2 regions of the Clostridium malenominatum genome follow, and region 1 is predicted to be linked to the other one. Evidence: predicted binding sites of a transcription regulator. Region 1 holds the regulator's gene; the other holds the start of a gene.
The links. Region 1 encodes HrcA, which represses chaperone genes, less so after heat shock. Its sites were predicted from a motif close to TGTTAGCACTCNNNNNNNNNGAGTGCTAACA; they were not measured.
Positions count from the first base shown of each region.

Region 2: the regulator HrcA is predicted to act here: its motif matches at 6,212-6,242, upstream of groES (co-chaperone GroES).

Region 1 is NZ_BAAACF010000001.1:630,958-639,047, reverse strand. Features, by position in the region: gene mtaB (tRNA (N(6)-L-threonylcarbamoyladenosine(37)-C(2))-methylthiotransferase MtaB) at 1-130, opposite strand, end outside; gene ABDZ69_RS03170 (16S rRNA (uracil(1498)-N(3))-methyltransferase) at 130-882, opposite strand; gene prmA (50S ribosomal protein L11 methyltransferase) at 897-1,838, opposite strand; gene dnaJ (molecular chaperone DnaJ) at 1,929-3,050, opposite strand; gene dnaK (molecular chaperone DnaK) at 3,122-4,969, opposite strand; gene grpE (nucleotide exchange factor GrpE) at 5,010-5,555, opposite strand; gene hrcA (heat-inducible transcriptional repressor HrcA) at 5,577-6,593, opposite strand; gene hemW (radical SAM family heme chaperone HemW) at 6,855-7,979, opposite strand; gene lepA (translation elongation factor 4) at 8,044-8,090, opposite strand, start outside.
Region 2 is NZ_BAAACF010000001.1:339,993-348,082, forward strand. Features, by position in the region: gene ABDZ69_RS01730 (sulfide/dihydroorotate dehydrogenase-like FAD/NAD-binding protein) at 1-462, shown strand, start outside; gene gltA (NADPH-dependent glutamate synthase) at 455-1,846, shown strand; gene ABDZ69_RS01740 (DNA-3-methyladenine glycosylase family protein) at 1,970-2,860, shown strand; gene ABDZ69_RS01745 (4Fe-4S dicluster domain-containing protein) at 3,042-4,529, shown strand; gene ABDZ69_RS01750 (TVP38/TMEM64 family protein) at 4,834-5,355, shown strand; gene ABDZ69_RS01755 (TIGR01906 family membrane protein) at 5,352-5,978, opposite strand; gene groES (co-chaperone GroES) at 6,292-6,576, shown strand; gene groL (chaperonin GroEL) at 6,607-8,090, shown strand, end outside.

The DNA.
Region 1 (8,090 bases):
TTATAACATAAACATCTGCGTATTCTTCATAATCTACTATTTCATAGCCAGCCTTTGTAAATTTTTCCGACATAGCTTCTGTTTCATATTGGTTAACTCTGCAACCAAGCGTGGTAAAAGCAACTTTCATTATATCTTTCCTCCTAAGTCTCCTAATTCATACATAATAAGAGAGGTACATACAAAGCCTGCAGTTTCAGTTCGTAATATCCTTGGACCAAGGGTTACTATATGCGCTCCTATACTTCTTAATACCTGTATTTCCTTTTCTTCAAAGCCACCTTCAGGACCAATTATAACCCCTACTTTTTTTATCTCTTTATCTCTTAGTGTACCTACAAGATTTTTAATTCCAAAGCCCTCTTCATTTTCATAAGGCACTACTATTAAATCCATCTCTTTTAATTTATCTAGTAGTTCTTCAAATTCTATAGGAGAATTTATTTTTGGTATTAAGGTTCGCTTTGATTGTTTACTAGCTTCTAGAGCTATCCTAACCCATCTATCTAGTTTCTTATATTCACCAATTTCACTTTTAACTATAACTCTTTCTGTAATTATAGGAGTAATTTCTCTTATGCCTAACTCACAATTCTTTTGAACAATTAGATCCATTTTAGATGACTTAGGTAATCCTTGAAATAAATATATTTCTACAGAACTTTCATTATTTATATGGAGTTTTTCTTTCAGCTCTACTCTTACTTCTTTTTTAGTTATTTCTTTAATAACTCCTAAATATTCCTGTCCATTGCAATTATTTATTGTAACTTTTTCTCCCAATGATAATCTTAAAACCTTATATATATGTTTTACATCATCACCTTCTATAATTGCTTCCTCTTCAAAAATAAATTCTTCTGGAACAAAAAACTTATGCACTCCATTAACACTCCTTAATTTAGTTTTGATACAATGCAAACCCATTCACCTTCTGAGTTTACCTCTACAATATCCAATCCACATTCTTCAAGTTTTTTAGCTACATCATCTTTTCTTTCCTTAATTATACCTGAAGATATGAAATATGAACCCTTCTCCATAAAGGTCTTAATATCTTCTGTAAGTAATATTATAATATCTGCTATAATATTTGCTACTACTATGTTAGCTTTTCCATTAACAACTTCCATAAGGTTCCCATAAAGTATTTCTATATTATCTAAATCATTAAAGCTTACATTTTCTTTTGCTGATGTAACTGCTACAGGATCTAAATCTACCCCTATTACCTTTTTTGCTCCAAGCTTTGCCGCAGCAATGGCAAGTATTCCTGAGCCTGTTCCTATATCAAAAATTATAGATTCAGGATTAACATACTTTTCTAAAGCTTTAATGCACATTCTTGTAGTTTCATGAGTTCCTGTACCAAAAGCCATTCCTGGGTCTAAGTCAATTATCACTTCCCCTTCTAGGGCTTCATATTCCTCCCATATAGGTCTTACAACAACCTTATCTCCTACTTTTGTTGGCTTATAATACTTTTTCCAGTTATTTTCCCAATCCTCTTCATTAACCTTAGTTACAAATACATTTCCCTTGCCTTTATCGATGCCATATTCTTGTAAATTATCTATGCTTTCTTTTATATATTTTAAATACTCTTCAAATTTTTCATCTTCTTTAAAGTATCCTTTTATTATAGCTCCTTCTTTAACTTGAAGAAGATCTTCATCAAAATAATCCCAATCCCCTGGATTTTTCTTCTTATACTCTACATCTTCTGGATCTTCAATGGAAACTCCTTGAACTCCAGTATTATATAATATACCTGAAACCGCTTCTACAGCCTCACTACTAGTTAATATAGTTACTTCCAACCAATCCTTATCATTCATATGTAAACTTCCTTTCTGAGACTTTTTTATCAATTATACAACATAAAAAATTGCGTTGCAATTTTTATTGCTCCGCAATTTAATTTACAGTTATTTTTTCTTTTTCCCAAAGATACCCCATTTTTCAGTCTCTTCAACTTCTCCACTAGCTTCCATAAAAGCATGTAGTGCTTCTTTTTGCTTTGCATTGAGTGTTTTAGGTATATCAACAATTACATTAATATATTGATCTCCCCTACCCCTTCCATTAACAAAGGGTACACCCTTACCTTTTAATCTAAATACAGTTCCTGGCTGAGTACCTGCAGGCACAGTATATTTAACCTCTCCGTCTACGGTTTCTATTTTAAGTTCTGCTCCTAAAGCTGCTTTTGAGAAACTAATATGAGTATCTATATAAATATCAAAACCTTTTCTCTTAAAGAATTGATGAGGAGCTACCCTTATACTAGCATATAAATCTCCTGAAGGTCCTCCATTAGTTCCTGCTTCTCCTTGACCTCTAATTGGAATAGCATTGCCATTATCAACACCTGCTGGAACCTTTACTTTTATTTTCTTTTGTTTTCTTAGAGTTCCTTTACCCCTACACTCTGGACATGGATCTGATACAACATTTCCCTTTCCGCTACAAGTATCACAAGTGCTTACACTCACAAAGCTTCCTAGAGGAGTATTTCTCTGTACTTTAACCTGTCCTGAACCATTACACTTCGGACAAACTTTAGGTTGAGTTCCTGGCTTAGCTCCAGAACCTGTACAAGTTTCACAGGTTTCACTTCTAGTTAAGTTAATTTCTTTTTCTGCTCCAAACACGGCTTCTTCAAAGGTTAAATTAATTGTATATTCTAAATCAGCACCCTTTTGAGGGCCATTTCTTCTTCTTCCTCCGCCGCCAAAACCGCCACCAAAGAAAGAATCAAATATATCTCCAAAACCACCCATATCAGAAAAATCAAAACCTCCAAAGCCGCCGCCTTCAAATCCTTGGAAATCTGCTGTTCCAAATTGATCATATTGGGCTTTCTTTTGAGGATCAGATAATACCTGATAGGCTTCGTTTATTTCTTTAAACTTTTCCTCTGCTTCTTTGTTCCCTTGATTTTTGTCTGGATGGTATTGTATAGCAAGCTTTCTAAATGCTTTCTTTATTTCATCTTCACTTGCTCCCTTTTGCAACCCAAGTACCTCATAGTAATCTTTTTTAGCCATCCCTTCACCACCTCTTTTTCACTAAAATTAAGGGAGGAGTGACCACTCATCCCTTAATTAATTCTAAATAATTATTTATCTTCTTCAACCTTATATTCAGCATCTACTACATTGTCATCTGCTGGGCCTGTTCCTGCTCCACCCATATTGTTTGGATCAAAGCCCTCAGCTCCTGGCGCTCCGCCTGCAGCTTCGTACATCTTAGATGATACCGCATAGAAAGCTTGAGTTAATTCTTCAGTAGCTTTCTTTATAGCTTCTAAATCTTCTCCATCTTTTACTGCATTTACTGCTTTCATTTTTTCTTCTATAGTGGCTTTATCCTCAGCTGATACCTTATCTCCTAAATCCTTTAAAGTTTTTTCTGTTTGGTATACAGCTTGATCCGCGTTATTCTTTATTTCGATAGATTCTTTTCTCTTCTTATCTTGTTCTTCGAATTTTTTAGCTTCATTTACAGCCTTTTCGATTTCATCATCAGAAAGGTTAGTTGATGCTGTGATTGTAATGTTAGCTTCTTTTCCTGTTCCTTTATCCTTTGCAGAAACATTTACTATACCATTAGCATCTATATCAAAAGTTACTTCTATCTGTGGAATTCCTCTTGGAGCTGGTGCTATTCCTGATAAAGTAAATCTTCCTAATGTCTTATTATCTCCAGCCATTGGTCTTTCCCCTTGAACTACGTGAATTTCAACGGAAGTCTGACCATCTGCCGCTGTGGAGAACACTTGACTCTTTCTTGTAGGAATAGTTGTATTTCTTGGAATTAATGCAGTAGCAACTCCTCCTAAAGTTTCAATACCAAGAGTTAATGGGCTTACATCAAGAAGTAATACGTCTTTAACGTCTCCTGTTAATACTCCTGCTTGAATAGCTGCACCCATAGCAACACATTCATCTGGATTAACTCCCTTTGATGGATCTTTTCCTGTAAAGTTTTTAACTGCTTCTTGAACCGCTGGAATTCTTGTGGAACCACCAACTAAAACAACCTTGTCTATTTCATTTATTGAAAGACCTGCGTCTTTTAAAGCTTTTTTCATTGGCTCAATTGTAGCTTCAACTAAGTCATGAGTTAATTCATTGAATTTAGCTCTACTTAAGTTTATATCTATATGTTTTGGTCCTGTTGCATCTGCTGTTATAAATGGTAAATTAATACTAGTTTGCATCGATGAAGATAGTTCAATTTTAGCCTTTTCAGCAGCTTCTTTTAATCTTTGTAAAGCCATCTTATCATTTTTTAAATCTATACCAGTGTCAGATTTAAAAGTACTTGCTATATAATCTATTATTCTTTGGTCAAAGTCATCTCCACCTAGCTTTGTATTACCATTTGTGGATTTAACTTCAAATACTCCGTCTCCTAGTTCAAGTATTGATACGTCAAAAGTACCTCCACCTAAGTCATAAACAAATATCTTGTGATTTTCATGATTCTTATCTAAACCATAAGCTAGAGATGCTGCTGTTGGTTCATTAATTATTCTTAAAACTTCAAGACCAGCTATCTTACCAGCATCTTTTGTAGCCTGTCTTTGGCTATCATTAAAATATGCTGGAACTGTAATAACTGCTTGAGTTATAGTTTCTCCAAGATAGCTTTCTGCGTCAGCCTTAAGTTTTTGAAGTATCATTGCTGATATTTCCTGTGGTGAAAAGCCTTTTCCATCTATATTTACTTGATGGTTTGTTCCCATCTCTCTTTTTATTGACATTATTGTTTTATCAGGATTTGTTATTGCCTGTCTTTTTGCAACTTGACCTACAAGTCTTTCTCCATTTGCTTGGAAGGATACAACTGATGGTGTTGTTCTAGCTCCTTCAGAGTTTGTAATTACAACTGGTTCTCCACCTTCCATAACTGATACACATGAGTTTGTGGTACCTAAATCAATACCTATTACTTTTGCCATTATAAATTACCTCCTTATGGTTAACTTCAATTTTATTTAATTAGTTAGCTACTTTTACCATTGAATATCTAATAACTTTATCTCCTCTTTTATATCCCTTTAAGAATATTTCAACTACCTGATTTGGTCCAAAACTTTCATCTTGCACATGCATTACGGCTTCATGTAATTTTGGATCGAATCCGTTTTCTGTAGATATTTCCTCTATTCCTAATTTATTAAAAGAATCTTTAAACTGTTTTAAGGTCATATCGATCCCTTTTTTAAGGTCTTCTAATTCACCTTCAACAGACATTGCTCTTTCTAAATTATCTAAAACAGGAAGCATTTCCTTTAAAACATCTTCACAAGCATCAGAATATATTCCTTCTTTTTCTTTTGCTGTTCTTTTTCTATAATTTTCATATTCAGCTGTTGTTCTAAGCAATCTTTCCTTTAGAGCCTCTATCTCATTATTTAACTTTAGATTTTCATTTTGAAGCAAAGTAATCTCATCCTCTTCTAAAGAAATATTTTCAAATTCCTCATCTTCCTTTACCTCTGCCTCAATTGGAGTTTCCTCCTTTAAACTTTCATCCCTCTCCATTAACCCTTCCTCCAATCTAAATCATTTGTCATTTATAGCCTTATTAATCTCTTTGACTATTCCACCTAAAATAGATATAACCTTTGAATAAGGCATTCTTGTAGGTCCAATAACACCTATAGTTCCAAGGGGCCTACTTCCTAATTTGTACACTGCCGATATTACAGTACAATCCTTTGCATCTTCTAAAAAGTTTTCTTCCCCTATCTTTATTGCTATATTGTCACTATTATTTATAAGAATTTTAATCTTATCTTTATTGTCTACTAAGGATAAAAAACTTTTTGCCTTTTGAATATCATTAAATTCTGGGAAATTAAATATATTTGTAGTTCCCTCCATATATATTTCAGATGCATCTATATTATTTAAACCCTCATAAAGAGCAGGTATTATTGCATTAAAAATGTCATCATATCCCTTTAAGTCATTTTTAAGGTTATTTATAACCTCTAAATTAATTTCTTCTACGGTCAAATTTATAAGCCTTGCATTTAATACATTGCTTAGTTTAACCAAAGTTTCCACATTAACAGCTTTTTTAAGACGAATTATATTATTTTTTATAATCCCAGAATCTGTTATTATAACAGATAATATACTGGTTCCGTCTATATTAATTAATTGTATAGCTCTTATTGAACTCTTTTTTACTGAAGGTGATTTAACTATTGACGTAAGTCCTGTTAGTTCTGCAAGAATGGTAGTAGCTTCTTTTATAATCCTATCCATTTCATAAATAGCTGAACTTATCATATGAGCTTTAATTGCATTCACTTCTAATTGAGATAAGCTTTGAACTCTCATTAGTTTATCAACATAGAGCCTATACCCTTTATCAGAAGGTTTTCTCCCTGATGAACTATGAAGTTGTTCTAAATAACCCATTTCCTCTAAATCTGCCATTTCATTTCTTATAGTTGCAGAGCTAACACCTAAATCATACTTTTTAGCTATGGTCCTGGACCCAACAGGCTCAGCTGTATCGATGTAATCATTTATAATAGCCTGAAGTATTCTAATTTTTCTTTCATCCATTTCCATCTTATCACCTCGATTTATCCCATAACTAAGATTCAGTTAGAGTTACAACTCCATCTGAATCAAGTTCCACTTTATTAGCACTCAACTTCACTGAGTGCTAACTGCTATGATTAAAAAATATCATTCTCTCTCTCATTTGTCAACTGCAAATATTAATTAATATATTGACTATTTCTCCTAATATCTAATTATTCAATAAATTCATAGGTTTTTCTTAATAAATCTCTATATTACTTTTGTTTTCTATTTAAATTACTATAATATAAACTCGCACATCACGCCGTTAGATACCTCTAATCCTTTAATAGACAAGGAAATATATCCATTTTTCTCAACAAGCAGGCCTAATTGTAAATATTTTTTTAATATTTCACCATAAACTTTATTTATATCTATATTAAACCTATCTTCAAATTTTCTTATGCTTATTCCTTCTCTTTTTCTTAATCCCATGAACATAAACTCTTCCATTTCGTCTTTTAATAAATTTTCATGCATATCTAAATTGATATTCTTTCCGTCCTTTAAAGCTTTTATGTATTCTGAAAGGTCTTCTGCATGTCTATATCTTAATCCATTAATATAAGAGTGTGCTCCCGCTCCACATCCTATATAATCCTCCAAGTTCCAGTAAACTAAGTTATGTTGACATTCTTTAGTAGGTTTTGTAAAGTTTGATATTTCATAATGATTATATCCCTTTTCCTCTAAAAATTTTATGCAGTAAGAATACATCTCTCTTTCTACCTCTTCACTGGGTAAAGTTAATTTTCCTTCTTTATATAGATTATAAAAAGGAGTACCTTCTTCAATAATTAAACTGTAGCAGGATAGATGTTCTGGATTTAACTCCACTACTTTTTCTAAGGTTTCTACCCATTGCTCCTTAGTTTGATTTGGTAATCCAAACATTACATCAACATTAATATTATTAAATCCCTGGGACCTAAACATGTTATAGGTTTTTAAAAATTCTTCTAAACTATGAATTCTCCCAATTTTTTTTAATAAGTCCTGTTGCCAAGCTTGAAGACCAATACTAACTCTATTTACGCCCATATCTTTAAATTCTTTTATTTTTTCTTCGTCAATAGTCCCTGGATTTACTTCTACCGTAAATTCCATGTCTTTATCCCTATTTAAACCTAGTATGCCCTTTTTTAAAATCTTTAAATTTTCTATTTTTAAATAAGATGGGGTTCCGCCGCCAATAAAAATACTTCCTATAATAACATCTTTAGGAATAGTTCCAATTTCTTTTACTAATGCTCTAGTATATTCATCCATTAAATTATCCATTCCTCCATAGGATGGGAAATCGCAATATAAGCATTTTTGTTTACAGAAAGGAATGTGTATGTATAAAGCAACTTTTTTCATAAAACACCTCGTATAAAATCTAAAAAACTATAAAAAAGAAGAGTGCTAACTCTTCTTTTTTATATTAGTCTTCCGTTTTAAGTACTGCCATAAATGCTTCTTGTGGTATTT
Region 2 (8,090 bases), 290 kb from region 1:
ATTATGGAAGAAGAAATTAGAAGAGAAGTGGGAAGCTTATATATAGCTACTGATGATGGTTCTAGTGGTTTTAAGGGGCTAGTAACGGATTTGTTAAAAGACCTTATAGAAAAGGAGGAAAAAAAATATGACTTAGTTATAGCTATAGGACCTATGATTATGATGAAATTTGTAGCAAAACTAACTAAGGAATATAATATAAGCACTGTGGTTAGCTTAAATACCCTTATGGTAGATGGTACAGGTATGTGTGGTGCTTGTAGAGTAACAGTAGGTGGAGAAACTAAGTTTGCTTGTGTTGATGGACCTGAGTTTGATGGGCATCTTGTGAATTTTGACGAAGCATTAAGAAGACAGGGCATGTATAAAGGAGAAGAAGCTAAGAGGCTTTTAATTCAAAAGGAAAGAGAAGAAGGACATGTATGTCGCATTGGATTAGGAGGGGACGAGAAGAATGATTAGTTTAAAGAAAACTCCAGTAAGGGAGCAGGGGGCAGAGGAAAGAATAAAGAATTTTACTGAGGTGTCTTTAGGATATACAGAGGAAGAAGCCATTAAGGAAGCTGAAAGATGCATAAATTGTAAAAATCCATTATGTGTACCAAAGTGTCCTGTAGCTATAAATATTCCGGCTTTTATTAAAGCTATAAGAGATAAGGATTTTAAAAAGGCCGCTGAAATAATAAATGAAGATAGTTCTCTTCCAGCAATTTGCGGAAGGGTTTGCCCTCAAGAAACTCAGTGTGAAGAAAAATGTGTTTTGGGAATAAAAGGGGAGCCTGTAGCAATAGGAAAGCTAGAAAGATTTATTGGAGACTGGTCTAGAGAAAATAATATAAATTTTACTGTTAAAAGTGATAGAAAGAATGAAAAGGTAGCTGTTATAGGTAGTGGTCCAGCAGGGCTTGCTTGTGCAGGGGAATTAGCTAAAATGGGATATGGTGTAACCATATTTGAAGCCTTACACGAACCGGGAGGAGTATTGGTTTATGGTATTCCAGAGTTTAGATTGCCTAAGGAGACTGTGGTTAAATATGAAATAGACAATGTAAGAAAGCTTGGAGTAGAAATAGAGACAGACGTTATAATAGGTAAAACCCTTACGGTAGAAGAACTTTTAGAAGAAGAGGGTTTTTCGGCGGTATTTATAGGTTCAGGAGCAGGACTTCCTAAGTTTATGGGTATTGACGGAGAAAACTTAAATGGAGTATTTTCTGCTAATGAATTTTTAACTAGAAGTAATTTAATGAAAGCCTTTAGGGAAGACTATGATACTCCAATTAGAACGGGAGATAAAGTAGCTGTAGTTGGCGGTGGAAATGTAGCTATGGATGCTGCAAGAACTGCAAGAAGACTAGGAGCAGAGGTTCATGTTATTTATAGAAGATCAATTGATGAACTTCCAGCAAGAGTAGAGGAAGTTCACCATGCAAAAGAAGAAGGAATTATCTTTGACCTACTTACAAACCCAATAGAAATAATGGGGGATGAAAATGGATGGGTTAAAGCTATAAAGTGTATTAAAATGGAGCTAGGAGAACCAGATAAATCAGGAAGAAGAAGACCTGTTGAGGTTAGGGATTCTGAGTTTGTTATGGCAATGGATACAGTAATAATGGCTCTAGGAACCTCACCAAATCCTTTAATATCTTCCACTACAAAGGGATTGAACGTAAATAAATGGGGATGTTTAGAGGTGAATGAAGAAACAGGAGAAACAACTAAAGAAGGAGTATTTGCAGGAGGAGACACAGTAACAGGAGCAGCTACGGTTATTCTAGCTATGGAAGCAGGAAAAAAAGCTGCTAAAGGTATAGATGAATATCTAAAAGTAAAGAATAAATAATAAGGAATAGAGAACAGATTTGGTGAGAACTTACTAAAGGTAATTTCATCCTTATTTGTTCTTTGTTCTATGTAATTTGTCAGTTGAAAAAATATTTAGTAATTTTTTAAGGGGGTAATAAAATTGGATTTTAACTATGTAGAAGAAACTGTAATAGATGGTTTTCCTACTGTTATAGTAAAGGATATAGAAAACTTTGAACTAGCACATATTTTTGAGTGTGGCCAATGCTTTAGGTGGAATAAAACAAAGAATGGCAGCTATATTGGAGTGGCCTTTGGAAGGGTTATTGAAGTGGAGAAAAAGGATAGCGATATATACATATATAATTCTACTGAAGAAGATTTTCAAAAGATTTGGGTAGAGTATTTTGACCTATATAGAGATTATTCAGAAATAAAAAATATTCTCAAAAAAGATAGTCTGCTAGAGAAATCTGTTATATTCGGAGAGGGGATTAGACTATTACAGCAAGAACCTTTGGAGATAATCATATCTTTTATAACATCAGCAAATAATAGAATTCCAATGATAAAAAGAGCTATAGAAAATATAAGTAAAGCATGGGGAGAGCCTTTAGAATATAAGGGGAAAACTTATTACGCTTTTCCAACTATAGAAAAACTAAAAGAGGTGCAGGAAGAAGATATAGAGCCTTGTGGAGTGGGATTTAGAGGAAAGTACATTGTGGATACTGTAAATAAAATATATAGGAATGAATATGATATAGAACAGATTAAGAGTGCTACTGATGATGAGTGTCACAAGCAGTTACAAAATTTTATGGGAATAGGCCCTAAAGTGGCGGATTGCATTATGTTATTTTCTATGGGTAAATACTCAGCTTTTCCTGTAGATGTATGGGTTAAGAGGGCTATGCAACACTTTTATCTTGCGCCAGACGTTTCCTTAAAGAAAATTAGAGACTTTGGTAGGGATAAATTTGGACCATTATCAGGTTTTGCTCAACAATATCTTTTTTATTATGCAAGAGAAAATAATATATTGGAGTAAGGTGTTCTAAAACTATACTATTTATATGGGAATTAAAGATAATTTAAGTTTTTGAAAGAGAATGAGGAATTATGCAGTTAAATAGACTTTGAAACTGTATTACTTTTTAAAGAGTTTCTGTTATAATGTATATGATAAGAATTTAACAAATTTATTCGTATATATTTAGGGGGTATGGCATATGATAATCTTTGAAACTCAATTAAAAAAATTAAAATATTTAGTTTTAAAAGAAGTAGCAGAAATGACTTTAGAAAATAGATTAACTAAAGAAGAACTTGAAAAGATTCCTTTTGATATTATAAAAAGTGATAGAGCAGAATATAGATGTTGTGTTTATAAAGAAAGAGCCATAGTTTATGAGAGAGCAAAGCTTGCTATGGGATGTTTGCCTAATGGACAAATATCCGAAGAATTTGTAAATGTTGAAAATGAAGATCAAATTATTTATGTAATAGATGCTGCCTGTGACAAGTGTCCAATTAATAGATTTGTTGTAACAGAAGCTTGTAGAGGATGCATACAGCATAAATGTAGAGAGGTATGTCCAGCAGGATCTATTACAACAGCAGGAGGAAGGGCTTATATAAATCATGAAACCTGTAAGGAATGTGGTTTGTGCAAGGAAGTTTGTCCGTTTAGTGCTGTAGCTGAAGTTATGAGACCTTGTAGAAGAGTGTGCCCAACAGGGGCTCTTCAAATGAATCCTGAGGATAATAAGGCTCAAATAGCTAAAGAGGATTGTATAAACTGTGGAGCTTGTATGTCTGCTTGTCCTTTTGGAGCTATATCGGACAAAAGCTATATAGTAGATGTTACTCGTGATTTGATGGAGAAAAAGAAACTTTACGCAGTGGTAGCTCCTTCTATAACAGGTCAATTCGGACTAAATGTTAAGGTTGGGCAAATAAAAGAAGCTTTTAGAAGAATAGGTTTCTTAGATATGATAGAGGCAGCCTGTGGAGCTGATGTGGTAGCTGTCCATGAAGGCAATGAACTGTTAGAAAGATTAGAAAAGGGAGATAAGTTTATGACTAACTCCTGTTGTCCGGGTTTCTTTGGTTATATTGAAAAGAAATTCCCAGAGTTAATGGATAATGTTTCTGATACAGTATCACCTATGATTGCTACAGGAAGAATGATTAAAAAAATGGATAAGGATGCTGTAGTAGTTTTTGTAGGACCATGTACAGCTAAGAAAAATGAGGTTAAAAGACCTAGCGTTAAAGATGCTGTAGATTATGCTATGACCTTTGAGGAAATTGTAGCCCTTATGGGAGCTTTTAAAATTTCACCAGAGGAATGTGAAGAGCTAGAAATAAAAGATGCTTCATCCTTTGGAAGAGGATTTGCTCAAAGTGGTGGAGTAACGGCAGCTATACAGAACTATGCAAAAGATTTAGATACCCACATTGAATTTAAACCAGTAAGAGCGAATGGACCAGATGAAATAAAAAGAACTATGATTATGGCTAAAGTAGGGAGATTATCAGGAAACTTTATAGAAGGAATGATGTGTGAAGGTGGATGTGTAGGAGGACCTGCTACAATGGTTCCAATGACAAAAGCTAAAGCACAGCTATCAAAGTTTACTAAAGAATCTCCTGCAAAAGACGTAATTGAAAATGAGTATTTAGAAAGATTTGAAGGAATAAACTTAAACAGATAACAAAGAATAAATAACAAAGGACAAATGAGAAATTGATTTCCCTAGGGAAACTTCACATTATCTATTCTTTGTTATTTGCTATTTATTATTTGAAAAATTGCTTGCAATTTTTCGGAGGTGTACTATGGATAAAATTGATTTAAGAGAATACAAATCAGAAATAGTTTTAGGAATTCTACTTATATTTTTTGTATTTATAGGATATGAGTATTTTTATTAATATCGTTATTTAATTAAAAACCCTAGCAAGTTAAAGGAAATTATTATGTCCTATGGTGAGTACGGAGTTTTAGTGTTTTTCTTTATGCAATTTTTTCAAGTTATAGTTTTTTTTATCCCAGGAGAGGTGGTACAAATAGCAGGCGGCTATATTTATGGAACGGTTTATGGTAGTATAATATCTTTACTTGGTATATGTGCAGGGGGAATGGCTTCCTATTTTATATCTAGAAAATATGGTAAGCCTTTTGTATATAAAATAATATCTAAAAAGCAGGTTAAGCATTTTCATAAAATACTTAAGTTAGGTAGTGTTAATTATATAGTGTTTTTACTTTATTTAATACCAGGGATACCTAAGGATGCTTTAGCTTATATATGCGGCATTTCAAATATTAATTTTAAAAATTTTGCACTGTATTCTACCTTCGGAAGAATTCCAGGTATAGTAATTTCCGCTTATTTTGGTTCTAGAATATACACAAAGAATACTACTATGCTAATTATAATAGGAGTGACTATGACGGTACTTTTCCTATTAGGAGTGTTAAAAAGTGAGAGGATAATAAAAGATATATTGAAAAAAGATGAAAACCAGATTATTTAAACCTGGTTCTTTATATATATTAGATTACAAATAAAGCTAAAAAATACTATAAATAAATTTATTAAAATACCGCAGTACATAAAGAAATCTTGTGGAAGCATTGTAATAACAGGATCTTTTACTATATCAAATATCCAGTAGTCATTTCTAAAAAATATCTTATGGAAAATAACAAAAACCTTGTCAAAGTTAATAAAAAAGGTAATAAGCAAAATTATTGGTATGCTTATTAAAATAATACTGGAATATTTAAAAGGAGTATAAATTCTATTCTTTATGGAAAAATATATAGCTATTAATGAAAGCAATCCGCTTATTATTAATAAGTAATCTAATTTTATAAATATATTCTTTACCTCTTCAAAGTGAACGGCACCCTCTCTAGAGGAAGGAAGGTTTGGAATTTTAAACTCACTTTTACTGTGAGAGGAAATATAGTTTATTAAATAATTATAATCTTTCTTGATATTATCTAAAGGAAAGCCAGAAGTTTCTACTATTTTTAAATGGCTAATACTAAAATAATAAAGAGGCTTAAACATAACCGTTAATTTAACAGAGGAAGTTATGAAGAAGATGGAAATGAAAATAGAAAAAAATATTTTACTGAAACTTTTACTCATAATATGTACTCCTTTAAACTTGGATTATAAAATGTTCTATTTTAATTATAGAGCTTTATAAGAAGATGTAAATACTGAGTTTTTTAAGTGAAAAAAGGAAAGTGAAGGAAAGTTCAGAAATATAACAAAAAACAAAGATATATATGAATATTTTGCCATAATGGTGATATAATAGGGAATAGCGTAGCTAGTGAAGGTTGCTATTATAAAGTCTATTATTTATTATTATATTGTATTAGCACTCAAGGTTGTTGAGTGCTAACAATAAAGTTTCTAATTTAATTAATATAAAAAACATTAAGGAGGGGTTTAAATGAGAATTAGACCACTTGGTGACAGAGTTGTTATTAAAAGAATTGAAGTTGAGGAAACTACAAAAAGCGGAATAGTACTTCCAGGAAGTGCTAAGGAAAAGCCACAAGAGGCTGAAGTAGTTGCCGTTGGACCAGGAGGAATGGTAAACGGTAAAGAAGTTAAAATGGAACTTAAAGCAGGAGACAGAGTGTTATTTTCTAAGTATGCTGGAACTGAAGTTAAAGTTGACGGAGTAGAGTATTCCATTTTAAAACAGGATGATATCCTAGCTGTTTTAGAATAAGCTAAATTAGTATTTAAGGAGGTTTTGTAAATGGCAAAAAGCATATTACTTGGTGAAGAAGCAAGAAGATCCATGCAAAGAGGTGTGGATAAATTAGCTGACACAGTAAAAATCACACTTGGACCAAAGGGAAGAAATGTTGTTTTAGATAAAAAATTCGGTACACCACTAATAACAAATGATGGTGTTACTATAGCAAGAGAAATTGAACTTGAAGATACTTACGAAAATATGGGAGCTCAATTAGTTAAAGAAGTTGCTACCAAAACAAATGATGTAGCAGGGGATGGAACTACTACAGCTACATTACTTGCTCAAGCAATAATTAGAGAAGGCTTAAAGAATGTTACAGCAGGAGCTAATCCAATGCTTATTAGAAAAGGAATACAAATCGCTGTAGATAAAGCTGTTGAAGAAATTAAAAAGATTTCAAGACAAGTAGATGGAAAAGAAGACATAGCAAGAGTTGCTGCAATTTCTGCTGGAGATGAAGAAATCGGTAAGTTAATAGCTGATGCTATGGAAAAAGTAGGTAACGAAGGTGTTATAACTATTGAAGAATCAAGAAGCTTTGGAACAGAATTAGACGTTGTTGAAGGTATGCAGTTTGATAGAGGATATGTAAGTCCATACATGTCAACAGACGGAGAAAAAATGGAAGCTAATTTAGATTCTCCATATATATTAATAACAGATAAGAAAATATCAAACATACAAGATTTACTTCCAGTTTTAGAACAAATAGTTCAACAAGGAAAGAAACTTTTAATTATAGCTGAAGATGTTGAAGGGGAAGCTCTAGCTACTTTAGTTGTAAATAAATTAAGAGGAACCTTTACTTGTGTTGCTGTTAAAGCTCCAGGATTTGGTGATAGAAGAAAAGAAATGCTTGAAGACATAGCAGTTCTAACTGGTGGAGTAGTTATCACTGAAGAATTAGGAAGAGATTTAAAAGAAGTTACATTGGAAATGTTAGGTTCAGCAGAATCTGTTAAGGTAACTAAAGAAACTACTACTATTGTTAATGGTAAAGGCGATAAAGCAGCTATTAAAGATAGAGTAAATCAAATAAAGGCTCAAGCAGAAGAAACAACTTCTGAATTTGATAAAGAAAAGTTAATGGAAAGACTTGCAAAGCTTGCAGGTGGAGTAGCAGTTGTAAAAGTAGGTGCTGCTACAGAAACTGAATTAAAGGAAAGAAAATTAAGAATAGAAGACGCTCTAGCAGCTACTAAAGCAGCTGTTGAAGAAGGAATAGTTCCAGGTGGTGGAACAGCTTACATCGGTGTAATCGAAGAAGTTGAAAAATTAACTTCAGATGTTGCAGACATAAAAGTAGGTATAAACATAATAAGAAAAGCTCTAGAAGAGCCAGTAAGACAAATTGCTCACAACGCTGGAGTAGAAGGTTCAGTTGTAATTGAAAAAGTAAGAGCTAGCGAACCAGGAGTAGGATACGATGCTTTAAATGAAAAGTATGTTAACATGATTAAAGCAGGTATCGTTGACCCAAC